3 regions of the Streptosporangium sp. NPDC000396 genome follow, and region 3 is predicted to be linked to each of the others. Evidence: predicted binding sites of a transcription regulator. Region 3 holds the regulator's gene; each other region holds the start of a gene.
What was found. The regulator HrcA, encoded in region 3, represses chaperone genes, less so after heat shock. The targets are predictions, from matches to a motif close to TTGGCACTCTCNNNNNGAGAGTGCCAA.
Positions count from the first base shown of each region.

Region 1 (5,864 bases), on a different contig from region 3:
AGAGCGAATTCGCCGAGTTATCCTCTCGGCACATCCTGTCTCCTCAGGAGTCCCCACCGATGCGCGCTTACACGCCCTCACCGCCCGACCCGCTGGAAGCCCTGGGTCTCACTCCCGCGCAGACCGCCTTGTACAACGCGGTGCTGCGCCTGCACCGTGCCACCTGCGCCGAGCTCGCCCAGGCCACCGACGGCTCGCCCGAACTACTGGGCCATGAGCTGACCACCCTGGTGAGGCTGGGGGTGGTCGACGAGCAGGGCGGCGAATATCTCGCCAGGCATCCCGCCGCGTCCCTCGGCCATCTGATCGCCGATCGCCTGGACCGGCTCGCCGAGGAAAGCCGCAGGATCGACACCGTGCTTGAGTCGATCCGCGGCTTCATCCATCAGTACGACGCCGGATGCGACTACCAGTCCGGCCAGTTCTCGGTGGATCTGGTCAGCGGGGCCGACGAGCTCTACGAGAGCGTGATCGGCATGGCGGTCCAGGCGCCGCCGCTGGAGCTGCTGTCGGCCATCCCCGACGAGCGGACGGTGAGCGACTTCGCGCATCGCTACGCCGACCAGTGGATCGGAGCCCAGCACGCCGGCCTGCTCTCCTGCCGGGTCATCATCCCGGTTCACACGCTGGACACACCCGGCCTGCGGGACAAACTCAGCCAGTTCGAGCGGGCGGGAGCGCAGATCTGCACCCTCGGCACGGTACCGAGCTGGTTCCTCATCGCCGGCGCCGACACCGCGGGCATGCCCGCCCAGTGGGGCGGCGCCCTCGCCGAGAACGCCTACAACTTCCACCTGGTCCGGGCGGCCGTCGTGGTGGCCGCGCTGCGTTCGTTCTTCGAGGAGCTGTGGGCCCGCGCGGCACCGCTGCCCTGGACGCACCGCGCCGACAGCGTGGTCCGGGTGCTGCGGCTGGCGGCGCAGGGGGTCTGCGACGAGATGATCGCCCGGCAGCTCGGAGTCTCGGTGCGGACGGTACGGGCCCGCTTCGCCGACGCCATGGCCGAACTGGGCGCGCAGACCCGGTTCCAGGCCGGCGTGGAAGCGACCCGTCGTGGGTGGCTGGTGTAGTTCGGGGTCTGTTGGCCGCATCGAGGCCATAAGGTGGGATCGTGCTCGACGATGTCCCTCGCGACCCGTTCGCGGACGACCCCGACGACCCGGCGGCGGCGCTGGGTGATTCCGGTGAGCCCGAGCCCCTGACCTCAGCCGAACGCGACGAGGCCATGACCGATCTCGCCGACGTGGAGGTCTTCCGCTCCCTGCTTGAGCCCCAGGGCGTGCTCGGCCTGGTCCTCGACTGCCCGGAGTGCGGCGAGCAGCACTATTTCGACTGGGAGCTGCTGCGCGGCAACCTGCGCCAGATGATCGAGCTCGGTCAGCCGCAGGTGCACGAGCCCGCCTACCAGCCCAACCCGGCCGACTACGTCAGCTGGGAATACGCCCGAGGCTACGTGGACGGTGTGATCGACACCGAGGAACGCCGCTGATCGACGTCGTCGACCAGGGCGGCCAGCAGGCCGACGGCGACATCTGACGTGTGGACGGGCTCCCTGCGGGAGAGCGCCTCCAGAACGGCCTCGGTCTCGGCCACGGCCGGATCCTCGTCCGGCCCGTATCTCCGAGCCGGACGTCGAGGGTGGACCGCTGTCATGGCCGTGCCCGCTTCGGGGCCTCGCCGATCGAGCGAGTCCCGATTCGGGCTCCAGACCCCGGATGCCGAGCCTGGCTCGGCTGCTCCGCGGTCAAGCTATCGACTCCAGCTCCGCCATCGCCCTCAGCCGGGCGAGCGCCCGGTGCTGGGCAACACGGACCGCACCTGGTGACATGCCGAGTACATTACCCGTCTCTTCCGCCGAGAGGCCCGACACGACCCTGAGCATGAGCAGCTCACGTTGATTGTCCGGGAGCCTGGACAGCAGCCTGCGCGCGTGCTCGGCCTCGATGTAGCGCACCACGGTCTCCTCCGGCCCCGGCCCCTCGTCGGGCCCGTCCGGGAGGTCCTGTGTGGGTACGGCGGAGCGCACGGAGCTGCGCAACGCGTCGGCCACCTTGTGAGAGGCGATACCGAAGACGAAGGACGCGAAAGGACGCCCCATGTCCCGGTAACGCGGCAACGCGGACAGAACCGCGATGCACACTTCCTGGGCCACGTCGTCTGCGATGTGATACTGACCGGAAACCCGGCCAAGACGAGCACGGCAATAACGGACGACCATTGGCCGTAACTGCGCGATCAGAGATTCGATCGCGGTGCGATCTCCCTGAACGGCGAGGCTCGTCAGATCCTTGAGATCATCCCTATGGGCGATCCCTTCAGATCTCGTCGCAAGCCTTACCCCACTTTTGGCGTCGGCGACGCATCCCTCGGTCACGTTAGGCATGATGCCCGCCCTGATCCGGCCTGTCCTCATGGCAAACGGCTACGGATTGGTCACATTGAGACGGAGATAACGGGGTGTAATCGAATGGCGACAGTAGAGGCTGTTCTAAGTGGGAACATTTCATCGAATTGCTGAATATGACAGCCATTTGTTGGAACAGCGTTTGGCTTGCGCGCAACATGCGATGACGCTTTGGGGTCCCTTTCGGTTTACCGGAAAACGCAAACGGCTCGCATCCCTTGATGGGATGCGAGCCGTACGGATCCGATGAAGATCAGTGGCCGTGGCCGTGACCGTGGCCGTGACCACCGGCGGCCGGGGCCTCCTCCTCGGGCTTGTCCACCACGAGCGCCTCGGTCGTCAGCAGCATGCCGGCGATGGAGGCGGCGTTCTGGACGGCCGAGCGGGTGACCTTAACCGGGTCGATGACACCCTGGGCGATCAAATCGCCGTAGTCACCGGTGGCGGCGTTGAACCCCTGGCCGACGGGCAGCTCGGAGACCTTGGAGGTCACGACGTAGCCCTCCAGGCCGGCGTTCTCGGCGATCCAGCGAGCCGGCTCGATGAGCGCCTTGCGAACCACGGCGACACCGGTCGCCTCGTCGCCGCTCAGGCCCAGGTCGTCCAGAACCTTGGAGACGTGGATCAGCGCGGAGCCACCGCCGGAGACGATGCCCTCCTCGATCGCGGCGCGGGTCGCGGAGATCGCGTCCTCAAGACGGTGCTTCTTCTCCTTGAGCTCCACCTCGGTGGCCGCACCGACCCTCAGCACGCAGACACCGCCGGCGAGCTTGGCGAGGCGCTCCTGGAGCTTCTCGCGGTCCCAGTCGGAGTCGGACTGCTCGATGGCGTACTTGATCTCCTTGACCCGGCCGGCGATCGCCTGCGCGTCGCCCGCACCGTCCACGATGGTGGTGGAGTCCTTGGTGATCACGATGCGGCGGGCGCTGCCGAGCACCTCGACGCCGACGGTGTCCAGCTTGAGGCCGACCTCTTCGCTGACGACCTGGCCACCGGTGAGGATGGCGATGTCCTGCAGCATGGCCTTGCGCCGGTCACCGAAGCCCGGCGCCTTGACCGCGACGGAGGTGAAGGTGCCACGGATCTTGTTCGTGACCAGGACCGCCAGGGCCTCGCCCTCGACGTCCTCGGCGATGACGAGCAGCGGCTTCTTGGTCTGCACGACCTTCTCCAGCAGCGGCAGGAAGTCCGCGACGGAGGAGATCTTGCCCTGGGAGATCAGGATGTAGGCGTCCTCAAGGACCGCTTCCATCCGCTCCTGGTCGGTCACCATGTAGGGCGACAGGTAGCCCTTGTCGAACTGGAGGCCCTCGGTGAACTCAAGCTCCAGGCCCATGGTGTTGGACTCTTCGACGGTGATGACACCGTCCTTGCCCACCTTGTCGAACGCCTCGGCGATCAGCTCACCGATCTTCTCGTCCTGGGCGGAGATCGTCGCTACGTTCGCGATCTCCTTCTTGTCCTCGACCGGACGCGCGGACTCGATCAGCCTGTCGCTGACGGCCCTGGCGGCGAGGTCGATGCCGCGCTTGAGGGACAGCGGCTGGGCGCCGGCGGCGACGTTACGCAGACCCTCGCGAACCATCGCCTGGGCGAGCACGGTGGCGGTGGTCGTGCCGTCACCGGCGATGTCGTTGGTCTTGGTGGCGACTTCCTTGGCCAGCTGGGCGCCGAGGTTCTCGTACGGCTTCTCCAGCTCGACCTCGCGAGCGATGGTGACACCGTCGTTGGTGATGGTCGGCGCACCGAACTTCTTGTCGATGACGACGTTGCGGCCGCGCGGGCCAAGGGTCACCTTCACGGCATCCGCGAGGGCGTTCACACCACGCTCAAGAGCGCGGCGTGCGTCCTCCTCGAACGACAGGGTCTTCGGCATGACAATCCTCCCTAAAGTACGTCGGCGTATCAAAGCCCCGGGCGCTCTCGCGTCCCGGGGCTCGATACGTCATCTGTGTGAAGCGTGAATTACTTCTCGATGATGGCGAGCACGTCGCGGGCGGAGAGCACGAGGTACTCCTCGCCGCCGTACTTCACCTCGGTGCCGCCGTACTTGCTGTAGAGGACGACATCGCCCTCCTTGACGTCGAGCGGGATACGCTTCTCGCCGTCCTCGTCCCAGTTACCCGGGCCCACCGCGAGAACCTTGCCCTCCTGGGGCTTCTCCTTGGCGGTGTCCGGGATAACCAGACCGGAAGCGGTGGTCTGCTCGGCCTCCAGCGGCTGGACCACGATGCGGTCGCCGAGCGGCTTAACGGGAACCTTGGTGGCGGTCGTCACGTCGGACCTCCCCTTCAGATTTGAATGATCTAGAAGAGGCGACCAGCGGTCTGCCGTCGCGGGTGTCAGACCTGCCTCGTCGCATATTTATTGGCACTCTCACCGGGAGAGTGCCAATACGGAACAGTATGCAAGGAGGCCTTGACAGTCAACACGAACCACCCATGCGTGCTTCATGCGAGCGTCAAGCCTTGCGCCGCTTCACCACAGACAGGCTCCGGACACACTGGACCCGCCCCTCGCACAGCTCCCGGGAGTGCCGCACGAAACCAGCACCTCTCCAGGCTCACTGGAATTTTCTTCTGCCATCCAAACCCCTCGCACATCGAGGCACAAGAGGTTCGAAAAGAACAAGGCGTCCATCTCTACCTCCAGTTCATCTCTACCTCCAAAGGAGTCCCCGCCTTCCCTGACACAGGCGACAACGACCCCGATCCGGGGGAACATGAGAGAGATGACCAGGAAGCTCTGATGGGAATGTGACCCGATGACCACGAACGGTGACGGAGACGACGCTAGGGTGGAGGGCGTGACCAGCACTGTGAGCAAGGAAACGGGCGCACTGCGTGACGCTGATGAGTTGCTCGCCAACTGGCCGTATCCCCCGCCCGGAGGGTGGACGGCCGACGACCTCGACCGGCTCCCCCAGAACGGCCCCAACGGCGAGCTGGACTTCTTCAAGCACGTCGAACTCATCGATGGAGCCCTCATCTTCATGTCCCCCCAAAGGCGCTTCCACGAGTACCTCCTGTATGGACTACGCACCACCCTCAACGCACAGGCTCCCGATCACCTCAAAGCGGTGATGCAGATGGATCTCGTGCTTGGTCCGAGACAGCGCCCATGTCCGGACGTTGTCGTCGTCGACAAGCAAGCGGCGCAGGATCGGTCCCGCACCGCCTACACGCCCAACGAAGTGCATCTGGTCATCGAAGTCGTCTCACCCGAATCCGAATTCCGCGACCACAGTGTCAAGCCGGAGCTCTACGCCAAGGCAGGCATCCCCCACTTCTGGCTGGTAGAGAACAAAGCTGACGAGCCGACAGTCTTCGTCTATCAACTCGATCCGGTCAGCCGGTCCTACTCGGTCACCGGCATCCACCACGACCGTCTCAAGGTCGCCGAACCATTCCCCATCGACATCGACCTCATAGAGTTGCCGGACTGAGACCGGGGAGAAAGC
Region 1 covers NZ_JBIAZA010000032.1:45,540-51,403, forward strand. The annotation lists gene ACFY2X_RS37550 (LuxR family transcriptional regulator) at 60-1,070, shown strand; gene ACFY2X_RS37555 (DUF5319 family protein) at 1,112-1,489, shown strand; gene ACFY2X_RS37560 (hypothetical protein) at 1,450-1,593, opposite strand; gene ACFY2X_RS37565 (sigma-70 family RNA polymerase sigma factor) at 1,745-2,383, opposite strand; gene groL (chaperonin GroEL) at 2,658-4,280, opposite strand; gene groES (co-chaperone GroES) at 4,370-4,681, opposite strand; gene ACFY2X_RS37580 (Uma2 family endonuclease) at 5,169-5,849, shown strand.
Region 1: a site for HrcA is predicted at 4,772-4,798, ahead of groES (co-chaperone GroES). Genes of this name have one in related genera too.

Region 2 (5,864 bases), on a different contig from region 3:
GGCGGCGCGGGAGGCGCTGTCCCGGGAGGGCTCGATCGGCGTCATCGTCCCGGACGACTCGGTCACCGCCGTGTCCGAGGCCCTGTCCCATCTGGAACATCGCGTGCTGAGCCCCGACTCGGCCGAGGAGCACCGCCTGCTGGTCATCCCGGCGACCCTGGCCAAGGGTCTGGAGTACGACCACGTCATCGTGGTCGAGCCGGCCGACATCGTGGACGCCGAGCCGCGCGGCCTGGCCCGCCTCTACGTGGTCCTGACCCGTGCGGTCACCTCCCTGACCGTTCTTCACGCCCGGGAGCTCCCCGCACAGCTCTGCTAGCTTTCCCGCCCATGACAGTGAGTGCGCGAAACGGCCGGCTCGAAGACATCGATGCGCTGCCGGCTTTCTGGCTGGAAGCCGTCGGTTATGCTCCTCGGCCGCAGTGGTCGCGCTGGGTTAAGGCCCTTTAGTCAGAACCCGTTTAGGACTGGCCTCTTTACAGGTTGTGAACCTCGGAGAAAGGGCAAAGTCCGGCAGTGCGACGTTCGGTGAACGCGAAAAGAGGCGGCCCCGGCACCTCGGGGTCGCCTCTTTTCGTAAAAGCGTCTGGACTTAGAAGTCCATGTCGCCGCCGCCCGGCATGGCGGGAGCGGCAGCAGCCTTCTCAGGCTTCTCGGCGATGACAGCCTCGGTGGTGAGGAACAGCGCCGCGATGGACGCCGCGTTCTGCAGAGCCGAGCGCGTCACCTTGGCCGGGTCGATGATGCCCGACTCGAACATGTTGACGTACTCGCCGCTGGCGGCGTTCAGGCCCTCGCCCGGGTTGAGGTTGCGAACCTTCTCGACCACGACGCCGCCCTCAAGGCCGGCGTTGACGGCGATCTGCTTCAGCGGCTCCTCCAGAGCCTTGCGCACGATCGCGGCACCGGTGGCCTCGTCGCCGGGCAGCTCAAGCTTGTCGAACGCCTTGGTGCCGGCCTGGAGCAGGGCAACACCACCGCCGGGCACGATGCCCTCCTCGACGGCCGCCTTCGCGTTGCGGACGGCGTCCTCGATGCGGTGCTTGCGCTCCTTGAGCTCGACCTCGGTCGCCGCGCCGGCCTTGATGACGGCCACGCCGCCGGCCAGCTTGGCGAGGCGCTCCTGGAGCTTCTCGCGGTCGTAGTCGGAGTCGGTGTTCTCGATCTCGGCGCGGATCTCGTTGACCCGGCCGGCGATCCGCTCGGGGTCACCGGCGCCGTCGACGATGGTGGTCTCGTCCTTGGTGACGATGACCTGACGGGCGCGGCCCAGCATGTCCAGGGAGGTGGACTCGAGCTTGAGGCCGAGGTCCTCGCTGACGACCTGGGCACCGGTCAGGATGCCGATGTCGCCGAGCATGGCCTTGCGGCGGTCACCGAAGCCCGGAGCCTTGACGGCGACCGAGCGGAACAGGCCACGGATCTTGTTGACGACCAGGGTGGCCAGCGCCTCGCCCTCGATGTCCTCGGCGATGATCAGCAGCGGCTTGCCGGCCTGCACGACCTTGTCGAGAACCGGGAGCAGGTCCTTGTTCGCGGAGATCTTGGAGTTGACGACGAGGATGTAGGGGTCGTCGAGGACGGCCTCCATACGCTCCGGGTCGGTCACGAAGTAGGGCGAGATGTAGCCCTTGTCGAAGCGCATGCCCTCGGTGAGCTCAAGCTCCAGGCCGAAGGTGTTGCTCTCCTCGACGGTGATGACGCCTTCCTTGCCGACCTTGTCCATCGCCTCGGCGATCATCTCGCCGATCTGCGGGTCACCCGCGGAGATGGAGGCGGTGGAGGCGATCTGCGCCTTCGTCTCCACGTCCTTGGCCAGCTTGGACAGTTCCTCGGAGACGCGCTCCACGGCGGCCTCGATGCCCCGCTTCAGGGACATCGGGTTGGCGCCCGCGGCGACGTTACGGAGGCCCTCACGCACCAGAGCCTGGGCGAGCACGGTGGCGGTGGTGGTGCCGTCACCGGCGACGTCGTCGGTCTTCTTGGCGACTTCCTTGACGAGCTCGGCCCCGATCTTCTCCCACGGGTCCTCGAGCTCGATCTCCTTGGCGATGGAGACACCGTCGTTGGTGATGGTGGGGGCGCCCCACTTCTTCTCCAGAACGACGTTACGGCCCTTGGGGCCGAGGGTCACCTTGACGGCGTCCGCGAGCTGGTTCATACCGCGCTCGAGACCGCGCCGGGCGTCCTCGTCAAACGCGATCATCTTGGCTGCCATACGGCTAGACCTCCCAAACACAGGGTGGCTTGCACCGGATCGAGCCGACGCCCGCGACGGCATGTGGACCCGCGACTCCGTTCGGCGGGCCCCATCGTCTCGATCCAGGGTTGGCACTCTCCGACAGGGAGTGCCAAGCAACTGTTTAGCACTCTACCCCGGAGAGTGCAAGCGACGCGGCGCTGACCTGGCCTCGGCCCGGACAGAACCCGGCCCAAACCTGCCCGGCCTCGGCCCAAGTTCGCCGGGACCCGACCCAAGCCTGGGCGGAACCCGGTGCGAGCCTGGACAGAGTCTGACCTGGACCTGCCCGGTCATGTCCCAAACGGAGGCCCGGCCCACCGGCCGAAGCGGTGGACCGGGCCGTCGTGCGAGAGGATCCGCGCGGACTGCGCTGCCACGGGATCCACTGGCACTTTCCGATGATTTGACGAAATGGCCTCGTCAAACCGTCCGGACGGATTCCGCCTGAGGACCCTTCTGACCTTGAGTGATCTCGAACTCGACCCGCTGGCCCTGTTCGAGCGCACGATAGCCGTCCATCAGGATCGCGGAGTAATGGACAAACACATCCTTACCACCGTCTACCGCGATGAAGCCGTAGCCCTTGTCCGCGTTGAACCATTTGACGGTGCCTTGCGCCACTTCCGACTCCTCTTACTGGGCTTGAGGACACCGCCCATTCCTCTCGCGAAGTCCTCAATCTCCGAGGCGGACACATCGCCTACGTCGATCGTTCTCGACCATACCTGTGGGACACCGTAGGGCAACAGAGTCAATCAGCAAACTACCGCTTTACGCACACATTCAGTGCGACCAACAGAGTTTTGCCATGGTGGCCTCTTGGCCCAATATTGCATTACGCCTCCCGTGCAGATACGAACTGGTGTCACAAAAAACGACACCCGCACACGGCCGGGCCGGTGCGGGTGTCGCAGGAAGCGGTGCGGGCGCCACAGGGGAGACCCGCCGGGAATCAGCCCCCGGCCACCGCCGGGATGATGGAGATCTGGACGCCGGACGGCGTGGCCGTGTCGAGGTTGTCGGAAAAACGGACGTCCTCATCCCCCACATAGACGTTGACAAAACGGCGAATCTTGCCCGTTTCATCGAGAATGCGGGCACCGATCCCGGGGTAGTCGGCGTCGAGCTTCTGCAGAACATCACGCAGGGTGTCGCCCTCCGCACTCACCTCGGCCGAGCCGTTGGTGTAAGTCCGGAGAATCGTCGGAATCCGCACAGAAACGCTCATAGTTCAGTACCTTTCATGGGATTTAGGCGATAACCGCACGGAATGCGTCAAGAGAGGGGCGAATGACCGCGGTGGGACGCGCCTCGCCCGCCACCGCGTCGAGGGTCTTCAGGCCGTCGCCGGTGTTGAGGACCACGGTCTCGGCGTCGGGGTCGAGCCGCCCTGACGCGACCAGCTTGCGCAGCACGCCGACGGTGACGCCTCCCGCGGTCTCGGCGAAAATGCCCTCGGTCCTGGCCAGCAGGCGGATCGCGTCGACGATCTCGGCGTCCGTGACGTCCTCCACGGCACCGCCGGTGCGCCGGGTGATGTCCAGCACGTAGGGGCCGTCGGCCGGGTTTCCGATCGCCAGCGACTTGGCGATCGTGTCCGGCTTGACCGGGCGGATCACGTCGTGTCCCGCCTTGTACGCGGCGGAGACTGGGGCGCAGCCCTCGGCCTGGGCAGCGAAGATCTTGTACGGCCGGTCCTCGACGAGACCGAGCTGGATCAGCTCCTTGAAGCCCTTGTCGATCTTCGTGAGCTGGGACCCCGAGGCGACCGGGATGACGATCTGATCGGGAATCCGCCAGCCGAGCTGCTCGGCGATCTCGTAGGCCAGGGTCTTGGAGCCCTCGGCGTAGTACGGCCTGAGGTTGACGTTGACGAAGCCCCACTGATCACCCAGCTCGTCGCCGATGAGCTCGGAGCAGAAACGGTTCACGTCGTCGTAGGTGCCCTCGATACCGACGAGCCTGCCGCCGTACACCGAAGCCATGACGATCTTGGCCTGCTCCAGGTCGGCGGGGATGAAGACACAGGCGTCAAGCCCGGCCCGGGCTGCGGCCGCGGTCACGGCTCCGGCCAGGTTGCCGGTGGAGGAGCAGGACAGGGTGTGGAAGCCGAAATTGCGGGCCGCCTCGACGGCGATGGCCACCACGCGGTCCTTGAAGGAGTGTGTGGGGTTGCCGGAGTCGTCCTTCACGTGCAGCGAGCGGATGCCCAGCTCACGGGCAAGATTGTCGGCCTTGACTAGCTTGGTCCAGCCGGGCGCCAGGTTGGGCTTGGTGGCCACGTCCGCCGGAACCGGCAGCAACGAGCGGTAACGCCAGATGTTGGTCGGCCCTTCGGCGATCTGCTCCCGGGTCACGCGACCGAACTCATAGGCGATTTCAAGAGGACCGAAACACTCGATACAGGCGAAGCTGGGGCCGAGTTCGGATCGTGCGCCGCATTCACGACAGGACAGGGCGGCGGCCGGGCCGAAGCGCCCGTCCTCGACACGACCGAGCGCGGTGGTGGTTTCAGTGGTTTCAGTGGTTGCGAGCGCCATGAAGCGAGGCCTTTCCCTCATCTTCGTCTGCGACCACCCTGGCCGCAGACCGGAATTGGCACCTGTCCCGGCCGACCTCGTCAGATCACGAGTCTTGAACCGGGAGGGTTGCCGGGGCTTCGCAGGGCCGGTCCCTCCACCCCTCTGGATGAGCAAATATGCAGTTGTGAACCTGGCAGGCAGGTTTCATGCACTCTACCTCGCCTAGCCGTCACCCCGACCAGTCGTCTCATTATTTGAGATACAACGTGTTATCTGTCGGACAGGTTCGACCGCTCCCCGACGGCGGAACAGGGGCTCCGGACGGTTTCGCGATCCTCCGGGGCGTACGGCCCGCGCAGCCGCACGGGCACGTTCACCGGTCCGCCTGGCCTGCCGGCCCGCCGGGTCAGAAACCGTAGGCGTCGCCCAGGGCTCCCTGGACGTATTTGCGCGCCTGGTGGATGCGAGACTTTGCGGTGCCGAGCGGGATGCCGAGCTGCTCGGCGACCTCGCTGTAGTCGAGCTGGCAGATGTCACGCAGCACCAGCGCCTGGGCCAGGTCGGGCTTGTCGGCCTCCAGCGCCTCCATCGCGTCGAGCAGGTCCAGCCGGGACCCGGCGATCACGCTCACCCGGGCGACATCGGGTTTGTGCAGCGGCAGCTCGTCCGAGCTCTGCTCGGCGGCGCGCCGCTTGAGCGAGCGGTAGGTGGTCCGGGCGCAGTTGGCGGTCACGATGTGCAGCCACGTGCTGAACCGGGCCCGCCCTTCGAAGCGGCCGATGTTGCGGGCCACCGCCAGCAGGGTGTCCTGACAGGCCTCCTCGGCGTCCTGCCGGTAGGGGAGGATGCGCCCGCAGTGCCGAAGAACGTCTGGTTCGATCCGCTTCAGCAGCTCACCCAGCGCACGGTGGTCACCTTGGGCGGCCGCATGGGCCAGTTCCTCGGTCGTCTCGTCCAGCGCCATCACGAGCCCCAATCAGCGATCACAGTCGCTCGCCATCTTAAGGTCGAGGACCGGATTTGGTGACGTCCACCGCAATCTCCCCGAGGCGGCACCACCGCGTTCCTCCCCCTGCCCTGGGCGCAGACCCGGGCTCTCC
Region 2 covers NZ_JBIAZA010000010.1:281,157-287,020, forward strand. The annotation lists gene ACFY2X_RS18650 (HelD family protein) at 1-319, shown strand, start outside; gene groL (chaperonin GroEL) at 593-2,218, opposite strand; gene ACFY2X_RS18660 (cold-shock protein) at 2,663-2,863, opposite strand; gene ACFY2X_RS18665 (MoaD/ThiS family protein) at 3,195-3,470, opposite strand; gene thrC (threonine synthase) at 3,493-4,782, opposite strand; SAM riboswitch class I at 4,797-4,937, opposite strand; gene ACFY2X_RS18675 (RNA polymerase sigma factor) at 5,171-5,728, opposite strand.
Region 2: a site for HrcA is predicted at 2,329-2,355, ahead of groL (chaperonin GroEL). Genes of this name have one in related genera too.

Region 3 (5,864 bases):
GGAGGCCGGGCGCTGCCGGCACAACCTGCTCTACTGGACCGGCGGCGACTGGTGGGGGGTCGGTCCCGGCGCGCACAGTCACGTCGGCGGCACCCGGTGGTGGAACGTCAAGCACCCGGCGGCCTACGCCCAGCGCCTGGCCTCCGGCGTCTCGCCGGCGCACGCGCGCGAGGTGCTGACCGCGGAGGACAGGGCGGTGGAGCGGCTGATGCTGGAGCTCAGGCTCACCCAGGGCTTCCCTCTCAAGGAGATCGACCGGCCGCCGGTGATCGCCCAGGCGCTGGCCGACGGCCTGCTGGAGGTGGAGCCCTTCAAGGCGGGCCGCGCCGTGCTGACGTTGCGCGGCCGCCTCCTGGCCGACGCCCTGGTGCGCGACCTGACGTGATCAGCTGACGAAGCGGATGTTCATCGGATAGCGGTAGTTCTCACCGCGGTTGGACGCGATGGCGCCGATGACCATGAAGACAATCGAGGCTATCCAGACCAGGAACATCAGGAGGAAGCCGATCAGCACGAACGCCAGAATCCAGCAGACGAAGTAGGCGATCAGCAGGGTGAGCTGGAAGTTGAGCGCCTCGGCCGCCTGACTCCGAACATAAGGAGACTCGTCCTTCTTCGCGAGATATATCACCAGCGGCCCGACGAACGAGGTCAGCAGGCCCAGCAGATGGGCGAGCATGGCCAGGGTGGTGTCGTCACTGCCCGGCCGAGGGCCGTACGCCCCCGGCTGTCCCTGGAATCCGTAGCCGGGCGGGGGATACGGGCTCTGCGGGCTCCCCGGCCGGCCGTCCTGGTAGCCGTAACCGTAGCCGTACGAACCGTACGACGAGGCGGAAGGGGGCGGGGCGGGCGGCGAGTCGTCCTGGCCGGGCGTGGCGAAGCCGGGCGAGGGTGGCCGGTCGGCCCGCCGGGTCTGGTCGTCGCCCGCGCTCTCGGGCCGCGGATCCTCGGGATTGACGCTCATGGCCCCTCCTGATGGGTGCGGGGTTAGTCATCCTCGCTGGGAACAGTCACGAAGTCGATCAATTCCTCCACCGGGCCGAGAAGTTCCGGCTCCAGATCGGCGTATGTGGTGACCGACCCGAGAATGCGCCGCCATGCGTCGGCAGGTTCCAGGTGCCAGCCCAGGGCGGTGATGACCCCTTCTTTCCAGGGTACGCCGCGCGGAACCGCCGGCCAGGAGGAAATCTTCAGCACCGACGGCTTGACCGCCTGCCAGATGTCCACGAACGGATGCCCCACGATGAGCACGTCCGGGGAGGAGACCTGGGCGGCGATCCGGCTCTCCTTCGAGCCGGGGACCAGGTGGTCCACGAGCACGCCCAGACGGCGGTCCGGGCCCGGCTCGAACTCCTCGACGATCGCGGGCAGGTGGTCGACCCCTTCGAGGTATTCCACGACCACGCCCTCCACCCGCAGGTCGTGACCCCACACCTTCTCCACGAGCGCGGCGTCGTGCGCGCCTTCCACGTAGATCCGGCTCTCTCTGGCCACCCGGGCCCGCAGACCCTCCACCGCGATGGAGCCGGAGGCGGAACGCCTCGGACCCCGTGGTCCGGCGGCGGGCCGTACCAGCGTCACGACTTTGCCTTCCAGGAGGAACGCGGCGGGCTCCAGCGGGAACACCCGCCGCCGCCCGAAGCGGTCCTCCAGGGTGACGGCCTCCTTGTCGCAGGCCACCACGGCGCCGCAGAAGCCGCCGTCGGCGTCTTCCACGACCAGGTCGAGCTCCGCGGGAACCTGAGGGATCTTCCCCTTGAGGGGACGCCGCCAGTTTCCCGCCAGCACATCACGTTCGTACATCGCCGACCGCCCACCATCTCTCGCCAGGGATCAAGTGGACGCTAGCAAAGGCCGCGATCACCTGCCGTACGGACTCGGCTGTCCCCACTGCGCGGCGGCCGCGGCGGCCTGGCGCTTGCGGGCCCCGCTCCGCTTCACCAGCACGACGATCGTCACGACGACGGCCAGCAGGAAGCCCGCACCCGGCACCGCGACCAGTGCGACCGCCCCGCCCACGACCGAGCCGGGGTCGATCTCCTTGCCCACGCCGAACCTGGCGTTCGCCCCTTCGGTGGTGCAGGTGAGCTTGTAGTCGCCGGCCTTGTCCACCCCCACCCGCAGGCCCAGCTCCCAGGCGACGCCGTCGGTGGAGGCGACGGTCTGCTGCCCGCGCGGCTGCTGGAGCCTGGCCGGTGCGGGTCCGTCCTGCAGCTCGCACGTGAACTCGGTGCGCCCGCTGGTGGCGACGTAGATGGCGGGGTTGTCGGCCGGATCGAGCGAGACCGTCACCGTCTGGCCCGAGCCGAACGTCTCGGTGGGCGCGGCGTCGGTGACCGCGCTGAAGATGCCGCCGACGAAGCCGCCGAAGCCGACGATCACGCTGAGCACGAAGACGAGCCAGGCGCTGACGATCCAGCCGACGCTGGGTTTGATCTTCGGCGCGGGCGGCGGCCCCTGGGGCGCGCCGTAACCGCCGGGCGCGTAGCCCGGGGGAGGACCGGCCTGGTACGGCTGGCCGTAGGGCTGCTGGGGCGCACCGTAGCCACCGGGCGCGTGCGAGGATGCATCGCCTGAGGGGGAGACGAAATCGTTGGACATGACGGGAATTGTGTCGGTTACCGCTTGTACGGCGATAGCAGTTGACTTGACGGCGGCTTGGTCCCATCATCCTGCCGCCGCGTTATCGCACCTTGTGGGCAAGAGCCGTACACTTGGCACTCGGGAACACAGAGTGCCAGCACCGGTGGTTTCCTGTTCGGTGCGGGCAAGGAGGTGAGCGCGTTGGTCGACGATCGCAAGCTGGCGGTGCTTCGCGCCATCGTCGAGGACTATGTGTCAACCAACGAGCCGGTAGGCTCCAAGGCTCTCGTGGAGCGGCACAACCTGGGAGTTTCACCCGCGACCATCCGCAATGACATGGCGGTGCTGGAGGAGCAGGGCTACATCGCCCAGCCTCACACCAGCGCCGGCCGAGTGCCCACGGACAAGGGCTATCGGCTGTTCGTCGACAGGCTCTCGCAGGTGAAGCCGCTGTCGGGTGCCGAGAAGAGGGCCATCGAGACCTTCCTGGCCGGCGCGGTGGACATCGACGACGTCGTGACACGCACGGTGCGGCTGCTGGCACAGCTCACCCGCCAGGTCGCCGTGGTGCAATACCCCACGCTGAGCAACTCCACGGTCCGGCATGTGGAGCTGGTCCCGTTGAGCGAGCGCAGGCTGATGTTCGTGCTCATCACCAACACGGGGCGGGTCGAGCAGCGCGTGATCGAGCTGCCCGACGTGGTGGACGACAATCGCATCGCCCATCTGCGGGCGACTCTCAACGCCTGCCTGGACGGCTGCGGGCTGGTCAACGTCCCGGACATGGTCGCCGACCTGCCCGACCGCCTTCCGGTCGACGATCGGCCGTTCGCGGCCACGGTCCTGTCGGTGTTGTTGGAGTCCCTCGTGGACCGGCATGATGAGAAGATCGTTTTTGCCGGGGCGGCCAATCTCGCGGGAGCCGACTTCACCGTCGGGCTCCGCGACGTGCTGGAGGCCCTGGAAGAGCAGGTCGTGCTCATGCGCCTGCTCGGCGAGACGTCGGACCTTTCGGCGCTGACGGTGCGGATCGGCTCGGAGAACCCCTACACAGGTCTCCAGGGCACGTCGATCGTCGTCGCCGGATACGGTTCGGGAGGCAAACAACTGGCCCGGCTTGGTGTGCTGGGTCCGACACGAATGGACTACCCGGTCACGATGGGCGCGGTGCGCGCGGTGGCACGCTACGTCAGCCAGATCCTGGCTGCATCCTAAGAGGTCAACTAAGTGGCTAAGAGCGACTACTACGGCACCCTCGGGGTACGCCGCGACGCCAGTGCGGAAGAAATCAAGAAGGCATACCGTCGCCTGGCGCGCGAGCTGCATCCCGACGTGAATCCCGATCCTGAGACCCAGGAGCGGTTCAAGGAGATCACTCAGGCCTATGAGGTCCTGTCCGATCCCAACAAGCGACAGATGTACGACATGGGTGCCGACCCGTTCGCCTCGGGCGCCGGCGCCGGCGCGGGGGGCTTCGGCGCGGGCTTCCCGTTCAGCGACATCATGGACGCCTTCTTCGGCGCGGCCGGCGGCGGTGGCCGCGGTCCGCGGTCGCGTGCTCGCCGGGGCCGTAACGCCACCATCCGGGTCGAGCTCGACCTGCGCGAGTCGGCCTTCGGCACCACGCGCGAGCTGGTCGTCGACACCGCCGTGCTCTGCGAGGTTTGCACGGGCTCAGGCGCCGCGGCCGGCACCCACCCCGAAACCTGCGACATGTGCCATGGCCGCGGTGAGGTCTCCCAGGTCACCCGGTCCTTCCTCGGCCAGGTCATGACCTCCCGCCCCTGCCCCCAGTGCGGTGGATTCGGCTCGATCATCCGTAACCCCTGCCAGGAGTGCTCCGGCGACGGCCGGGTCCGCACCCGGCGGACCATCAAGGTCCGCATCCCGGCCGGTGTGGAAGACGGCACCCACATCCAGCTCGCCGGCGAAGGTGAGATCGGCCCGGGCGGGGGCCCGCCCGGAGACCTGTTCCTGGAGATCGTCGAGCGTCCGCACGAGATCTTCGAGCGCCGCGGCGACGATCTGCACTGCACCGTGCAGATTCCGATGACCGCGGCCGCGCTCGGCACCTCCCTGACCATGGAGACGCTCGACGGCATGGAGCAGCTGGACGTACGGCCCGGCACCCAGTCCGGGCAGACCATCCCGCTCTACGGCCGAGGCGTCCAGCGTCTCAACGAGACCGGCCGTGGCGACCTGCTGATCCACGTCAACGTGGAGACCCCCGCCCGCCTCGACCCGGCTCAGGAGGAGCTCCTGCGCGAGCTCGCCAAGCTCCGCGGCGAGGAGCGCCCGCCGGGTAAGTTCGCCCCCGGCCAGCAGGGGTTCTTCTCCCGTCTGCGAGATGCGTTCAATGGCCGCTGACGGCAGGCGTTCACCGGTCGCCCGGCCGGCGGCCCGCAGGCCGGGCCGGCACGTCTCCGGCCGCCGATGACGGTTCCGGTCTTCCTGGCCGATCCGGCCGACCTGGCTCGGGCGGAGTTCACGCTCGGCGGCCCCGAGGGACGCCACGCGGCGGCCGTACGGCGGTTGCGGGCCGGAGAGCGGCTCGATCTGACCGACGGCGCGGGCGCCGTGGCCGAGTGCGTGGTGCGGGACGCGGGAAAGGACTCGCTCCGCGTCGAGGTGCTGCGCCGCTACGACGTGCCCGCGCCGCGGCCTCGTCTGGTCGTGGTTCAGGGACTGCCCAAGGGCGATCGGGGCGAGCTGGCCGTGGAGATGATGACCGAGGCCGGTGTCGACGCGATCGTGCCCTGGGCCGCGGCCCGGTGCGTCACCCAGTGGAAGGGCGAACGGGCGGCCAAGTCGCTGGCCCGCTGGCGGTCCACGGCGCGGGAGGCGGGCAAGCAGGCTCGGCGATTCCACCTGCCCGAGGTGACCGATCTCGCGACCACGGCGAAGGTCGCCGCACTGCTGTCGGCCGCCTCACTGGGCATCGTGCTGCACGAGGAGGCGGCCTCACCCCTCTCCACCCTGGAGCTTCCCGGCGCCGGTGACATCGTCGTGGTGGTCGGTCCCGAAGGCGGGGTGGGTGAGGAGGAGATCGCCGCGTTCCGGGAGGCGGGAGCCGTACCGGCGCTGCTCGGGCCGACGGTGCTGCGCACCTCGACGGCCGGGGTGGCCGCGGCGGCGGTGCTCCAGACGCGCACCGGCCGCTGGTGACCCGCTAACCGTTGTTGGAGGTGACGGTCGTCGCCTCCGTCGGCGTCGGGAGCGGTTCGTCCGGCGGTGCGCACCCGTCGGCCGGGCACGGGCTCTCCGTGTGGGCGGTGGACTCC
Region 3 covers NZ_JBIAZA010000033.1:90,837-96,700, forward strand. The annotation lists gene hemW (radical SAM family heme chaperone HemW) at 1-385, shown strand, start outside; gene ACFY2X_RS38350 (DUF4870 domain-containing protein) at 386-964, opposite strand; gene ACFY2X_RS38355 (DUF3097 domain-containing protein) at 988-1,803, opposite strand; gene ACFY2X_RS38360 (hypothetical protein) at 1,861-2,601, opposite strand; gene hrcA (heat-inducible transcriptional repressor HrcA) at 2,785-3,798, shown strand; gene dnaJ (molecular chaperone DnaJ) at 3,811-4,950, shown strand; gene ACFY2X_RS38375 (16S rRNA (uracil(1498)-N(3))-methyltransferase) at 5,017-5,748, shown strand; gene ACFY2X_RS38380 (hypothetical protein) at 5,753-5,864, opposite strand, start outside.